Linked DNA regions of Aquitalea magnusonii. The protein of the gene in region 1 interacts with the protein of each later gene in a pairwise test. Links are inferred from orthologs where the notes say so. Each region holds a gene or a part of one and is shown on either strand. Other genes may lie near its edges.

Region 1 (3,033 bases):
TTGCTGCATCATGGCAAAGCCGGAAGCGCGCTGGAAATCACGTTCGACAATCCACTGCGCGCGCGGGGTGATGCCGTATTGCTGCAAGGCCTGCTGGTAGCCGGCCAGCCGGTCGCGGCTGGGCGACAGGGTGGGCGGGCCACCGAAATACACCACTTCTTGCACGCCCTGTGTCAGTTTGCTGCCAATCAGCCGGGCTACGGTGTCGGTAGCATCGGTCACCACCGACGGAATGCCGCTGCCATCGATGCGCCGGTCGACAAACACCAGCGGCAAGCGACTGGTCCAGCGCTGGTACAGCGCGGCATCGCTGCTGCACGGCACTACCGCCATCCCATCCACCTGGCGCGCCACCAGATGGGCAATGCCCTCCGCTTCGCGCTGCGGGTCTTCATCGCTGGTCACCAGCACCAGTTGGTAATCGCGCTCGCGGCACAGGTTTTCCATGGCCTGGGCCAGCGCGGCATGGGCCGAGTTGGTCAAATCCGGAATCACCAGCCCGATGCTGTTGCTGCGTTTGCTGCGCAGCGAACGTGCCGACTGGGAAGGATTGAAATGATGCTCCCGCGCCACCTTTTCCACCCGCTCCACCGTGGCCGGCGAAATGCGATATCGCTCGGCATGACCATTGAGCACCATGCTGGCCGTGGTGCGGGATACGCCGGCCAGACTGGCAATGTCATCGATGGTGAGGCGCTTGTAGGCAGTCACGAAAGCCCTTCCTGTAAGGGGTTAACAAGATGGCGGCAACCCCCGCCAGCCTTGGCAGCAGCAGTGGTTGGCGCGCATGTAGCGATTGTATTACAAGCCGGCGGCCAGCCATAATATTGCTGCGATTGCACAGAACCCGGCAAAGCCGGGCCTCTGTACGCACCGATTGCTTACGCAGCCTTCCTGCCTATGCCCGATCTCCCCGCCCTGGCCTTGCTGGTCGAAGCAGGGAGTCTCGCTTTCCTTGCGGAAAGCGAGACGGGTTTTCAACACTCAGTGCTCAGCGCAAAACAAGCTGTGCGCGGCATGGTTTCCCGCTTACTGCTTGATCAGGTTCAGCGGCACCGGGATGAACTTGTCCACGCTCTGACCGGAGGCCAGTTTCTTGGCGGTCTGGATGCCATACTGGCCGATCAGCTCAGGCTGCTGCTGCACGGTGGCAGCCAAGGTGCCGGCCTTGACGGCGGCAACGGCGTCGGCAGTGGCATCAAAGCCCACCACCACCACGTTTTTCAGGCCAGCCGCCTGAATGGCCTTGAGCGCGCCCAGTGCCATTTCGTCGTTGTGGGCAAACACGCCCTGGATGTCCTTGTTGCCCTGGATGATGTTTTCCATCACCGACAGGCCCTTGGCGCGGTCGAAGTCTGCCGGTTGCTTGGCCAGCAGTTTCACCTCGGCCTTGCCATCCACCACCTTGTGGAAGCCTTCGCCACGTTCACGGGCGGCGGAGGAGCCGGCAATGCCTTCCAGTTCAACGATACGGCCCTTGCCACCCAGTTTTTCCAGCAGGTACTCACCGGCCATCTTGCCGCCCGCCACGTTATCCGAGGCAATGTGGGCGCTGACTTCGGCCCCGTTCACGCTACGGTCCAGCGACACCACCTTGATGCCCTTGCCGGTGGCTTCCTTCACCACATTGGCCACGGCGGAGGAATCAGTCGGGTTGATCAGGATGACATTCACCTTTTTCTGGATCAGGTCTTCCACGCTGGCCTGCTGCTTGGCCGGGTCGTCCTGGGCATCCACGGTAATCAGGTTGACGCCCTCTTTCTTGGCTTCATCTTCCGCGCCCTTGCGCAGCGACACGAAGAAGGGGTTGTTGAGGGTGGAAACAGCCAGGCCGACGGTCAGCTTGCCATCAGCGGCAGCGGCCGGGGCGCTGGCAGCAGCGGGGGCTGCGCTATCCGGGCCTTGCTTGGAGCAGGCGGCAATGCCGAACACCAACATGCTGGCCAGCAGCGGGTGAAGAATGCGATTCATGGTGAGTCTCCCTGATATTGACTACGTTGCGTTAAACGGCCCCGGTCAGAGCCTTTCCTGTGTTCTATTTCTTGCCGCTGCGGTCGATCAGTACCGCCAGCAGAATCACGACACCCTTGATCACCTGCTGGTAGAAGGAAGATACACCCAGCAGGTTAAGACCATTGTTCAGCACACCAATCAACAGCGCCCCCATCAGCGTGCCAAAAATCCAGCCACGGCCACCGGTCAGGCTGGTGCCGCCCAGCACCACGGCGGCGATGGCATCCAGCTCGTAGCCGCTGCCAGCGGTAGGCTGGGCCGAGTTCAGCCGCGAGGTAAGCACCACCCCGGCCATGGCCGACATGGCACCGGAAATGGTATAGACCCACAGCTTGATCTGATCCACCTTCACCCCGGACAGACGGGCGGCTTCCTCATTGCCACCGGTGGCATACACATGGCGGCCAAATACGGTTTTCTTCAGCAGGAAGGCAAACAGGCCGAACATGATCAGCATCCACACCACCGGAATCGGAATCAGCCCGGCCACATAGCCGCCGCCCAGCATGGAGAACAGATCGCTGTTGAAGCCGGTGATCGGGCTGCCGCCGGACACCACCAGCGCCAAACCACGCAGAATGGTCATCGAGGCCAGGGTGGCGATAAACGGTGCCACCTTGCCCTTGCTCACCACCAGGCCGTTGAGCAGGCCCATCACACCGCCGCCTATCACCCCCAGCAGCGTGGCCAGCAAGGGATCGACGCCGGACTGGATCAGCGTGGCAATGCCCACCGAAGACAGTGCCAGGATGGAACCCACTGACAGGTCGATGCCGCCCAGCAGGATCACCAGCGTCATGCCAAAGGCAATCAGCGCATTGATGGACACCTGCCGCATCACGTTCAGCAGGTTGGCCACGGTCAGAAAGTCCGGGCTGAGTACGGCCAGCCCCACCGACACCAGCACCAGGGCGATGAAAGGCCCCAGCTTTTGCAGGGTGGCTTTTTGTTTTGGAGTCATTATTTATTCCCTTGCTCTTGTTCAGGCAGCATGCGCCGTGCCGGTGGCGGCGGCCATGA
Region 2 (3,586 bases), 1.5 Mb from region 1 along the record:
AGCACCCTGGTACGCGAGAGGCTTGCGGCGGGTGATCTGGCTGCTGCCAATGCATTACTGGGATGTAGCTACCAGATATCCGGCAAGGTGATGCATGGGCAGAAGCTTGGGCGCACCATCGGTTTTCCCACCGTGAATGTCCATTTGCCGCATTTGAAACCCGCATTGCAAGGCGTGTTTGTGGTAGAAGTAGATACGCCTTACGGACGCAAGGGCGGTGTCGCCAGCCTGGGTGTGAATCCCACGGTCAGCAGTAGCAGTGATTACAAACTGGAAGCACACCTGTTTGATTTTGCTGGTGATCTGTACGGCCAGCGTGTGACGGTACATTTCCTGAAAAAATTGCGCGATGAAGAGCGCTATGACAATTTGCCGGCATTGGTGGCGCAGATAGAACGTGATGCCGCCAGTGCCCATACTTATTTGACCAGTTTGCAGCGAGAGCAGGCATGAGCATCGATTACCGTAAAACCGTCAACCTGTTGGATACCCCGTTCGCCATGCGAGGGGATCTGGCCAAACGCGAACCTGCCTGGGTCAAACGCTGGCAGGAGCAGAAGCGCTACGACAAGGTACGCAAGCTGTCTGCAGGTCGCCCTAAATTCATCCTGCATGATGGCCCACCGTATGCCAACGGTGATATCCATATCGGACATGCCGTTAACAAGGTGTTGAAGGACATTATCGTCCGCTCCAAGACCCTGGCCGGCTTTGATGCTCCGTATGTACCGGGCTGGGACTGCCATGGCCTGCCGATCGAGCTGATGGTGGAAAAACTGCATGGCAAAGCCATTCCCGCCGCCAAATTCCGCGAATTGTGCCGTGAATATGCCAAGGAGCAGATTGCCCGTCAGAAGAAAGACTTCATCCGCTTGGGTGTACTGGGAGATTGGGACAATCCCTATCTCACCATGGATTTCAAGACCGAAGCGGACATCGTGCGCACCCTGGGCACCATTTACAGTAACGGCTACCTGTTCAAGGGTGAAAAGCCGGTGCACTGGTGCATCGAGTGTGGCTCCGCACTGGCAGAAGCCGAGGTCGAGTACGAAGACAAGAACTCTCCGGCAATCGATGTTGGTTTCCGAGTGCTGGAACAGGACAAGCTGGCGGCTGCATTCGGTCTGACTGCCGAGCAGGTAGCTGGTGCCATGGCCGTCATCTGGACTACCACTCCGTGGACACTGCCGGCCAACCAGGCGGTGGCAGTCAGTGCCACGCTGACTTACCAGTTGATTGATACCCCCAAGGGCAAGCTGATCCTGGTCAAGGAGCTGGCCGAGTCTGCGCTGCAGCGCTACGGCTTTGCCGATGCCAAGGTGCTGGCAGAAACCACTGGCGACAAGCTGGAGCTGTTGCAACTGCAACATCCGTTCTATAGCCGCAGCGTGCCAGTCATCTGCGGTGATCACGTTACTACCGACGCCGGTACCGGTCTGGTGCATACCGCGCCGGCACACGGTCTGGAAGACTTCCAGGTTGGCCAGCAATATGGCCTGCCGATTGACAACCCGGTGGCGGATGATGGTCGCTACAAGTCCACTACCGAACTGTTTGCCGGTCTGTCGGTATGGGAAGCCAATCCCAAAGTCATCGAAACGCTGGAACAGCATGGCACCCTGATTCATCAGGCCCGTTTGCTGCATAGCTACCCGCATTGCTGGCGTCACAAGACCCCCATCATCTTCCGTGCGACGGCCCAGTGGTTCATCGGCATGGACAAGCAGGGCAAGGATGGTGTGGCACTGCGCGAACGTGCCAAGAGCGCGGTGGATGCAACCGAATTCTTCCCGGCATGGGGGCGTGCCCGTCTGGAAGCCATGATTGGCAACCGTCCGGACTGGTGCGTGTCGCGCCAGCGTAACTGGGGCGTGCCGATGACCTTCTTCGTACACAAGGAAACGGGTGAATTGCATCCGCGTTCGCTGGCCTTGCTGGAAGAAGTGGCACTGCGCATCGAACAGCAGGGCATCGAGGCCTGGTTCAGCCTGGATGCGCAGGAACTGTTGGGTAGCGAAGCGGCCGAGTATCGCAAACTGACCGACACGCTGGATGTGTGGTTCGACTCCGGCTCCACCCACTTTGCCGTGCTCAAGCAGCGCCCCGAACTGGCCTGGCCAGCTGACTTGTACCTGGAGGGTAGCGACCAGCACCGCGGCTGGTTCCAGTCCTCCTTGCTGACCGGTTGTGCCACCATTGGCCGCGCTCCGTACAAGCAATTGCTGACCCACGGTTTCGTGGTGGATGGCAAGGGCCTGAAGATGTCCAAGTCCAAGGGCAATGTCGTTGCACCGCAAAAGGTGAATGACAGCCTGGGTGCTGACATCCTGCGTCTGTGGGTGGCTTCCACCGATTATTCCGGCGAACTGGCGATTTCCGATGAAATCCTCAAGCGGGTGACCGAAAGCTACCGCCGCCTGCGTAATACCCTGCGCTTCCTGCTGGCCAACCTGTCGGATTTCGATCCGCTGGAAAATGCCGTGCCGTTTGGTGAAATGCTGGAGCTGGATCAATACGCCCTGCTGATGGCGCGTCAGGTACAGGAAAAGGTGGCGGGTGAGCTGTATACCCGTTATGCCTTCCACCATGCCATGCAGGAAGTGGTGAATTATTGCTCGGAAGACCTGGGTGCTTTCTATCTGGATATCATCAAGGACCGTCTGTACACCACCAAGGCCGACAGCCGTGCGCGTCGCAGTGCCCAGACGGCGCTCTATCATCTGAGCCGCAGCTTGCTGTTGTTGATTGCACCGGTATTGTGCTTCACCGCAGATGAAGCCTGGGAAGTCCTCACCAAGAGCGAAGAAGAGTCCTCCCTGTATCACACTTGGCATGAGTTCCCGGCACTTACTGCCGCCAGTGAGCAAGCCTTGCAGCAAAAGTGGCAAGCCATTCGCAGCCTGCGTGCCCAGGTCAACAAGCAGATTGAAGAACTGCGTAGTGCCGATCAACTGGGTTCCTCCTTGCAAGCCGAGCTGGATATCGAGGCTGCCGGCGACTTGTACCAGCAACTGGCCAGCCTGGGCGACGATCTCAAGTTCGTGCTCATCGTGTCGGCTGCGCGCGTGCGTGAGGCCGCAGAGACCCGTATCACCGTGACACCATCGGCGCATCAGAAATGTGATCGCTGCTGGCACTATCGGGCCGATGTAGGGTCTCATGCCGGTCATGGCGCAGTATGTGGTCGCTGCGTCGATAATATCGATGGCAAAGGTGAAGTCCGGGCACATGCCTGATCGACCCTGAGCGTTCCCCCGGACCGATGCGCCGGGGGATCGACCGGCAAGGATGTAATCAAATGGAATCCGTCATGCAGGCGCCTCAAGCCAGAAGCTGGAGCAAATGGATGGGGCTGGCGTTGCTGGTCATCGTTCTGGACCAGCTCTCCAAGATTTATTTCAACAGTCAGTACCAGTTTGGTGAAGTGCGGGAGGTGATTCCCGGCTACTTCGGTTTTACGCTGATCTACAATCCCGGTGCCGCCTTCAGTTTTCTGCGTGATGCCGGTGGTTGGCAGAAGTATTTGTTTACCCTGCTGGCACTGGCGGTATCCGGCTACCTGGGATGGAATATCGTCAAAGGACGG

What was found.
Region 2: the proteins of rbsB (region 1) and ileS interact in binary tests that used the Escherichia coli proteins (3 or more experiments, as listed by UniProt). The link is inferred for Aquitalea magnusonii from one-to-one orthologs.

The regions. Positions count from the first base shown.
Region 1 is NZ_AP018823.1:4,709,535-4,712,567, reverse strand. Bases 1-2,834 are described here. They hold rbsB (ribose ABC transporter substrate-binding protein RbsB), read right to left. Parts: upstream 1,972-2,834; coding sequence 1,030-1,971; downstream 1-1,029. Other genes in these bases: DLM_RS22240 (ABC transporter permease), read right to left, coding at 2,036-2,834; DLM_RS22250 (LacI family DNA-binding transcriptional regulator), read right to left, coding at 1-711. Outside these bases: more of DLM_RS22240, read right to left, coding at 2,835-2,974; DLM_RS22235 (sugar ABC transporter ATP-binding protein), read right to left, coding at 2,996-3,033. UniProt on the Escherichia coli protein: Part of the ABC transporter complex RbsABC involved in ribose import. Binds ribose. Also serves as the primary chemoreceptor for chemotaxis.
Region 2 is NZ_AP018823.1:3,229,902-3,233,487, reverse strand. The notes cover bases 50-3,436. They hold ileS (isoleucine--tRNA ligase), read left to right. Parts: upstream 50-449; coding sequence 450-3,236; downstream 3,237-3,436. Other genes in these bases: lspA (signal peptidase II), read left to right, coding at 3,311-3,436; DLM_RS15395 (bifunctional riboflavin kinase/FAD synthetase), read left to right, coding at 50-453. Outside these bases: more of DLM_RS15395, read left to right, coding at 1-49; more of lspA, read left to right, coding at 3,437-3,586. UniProt on the Escherichia coli protein: Catalyzes the attachment of isoleucine to tRNA(Ile). As IleRS can inadvertently accommodate and process structurally similar amino acids such as valine, to avoid such errors it has two additional distinct tRNA(Ile)-dependent editing activities.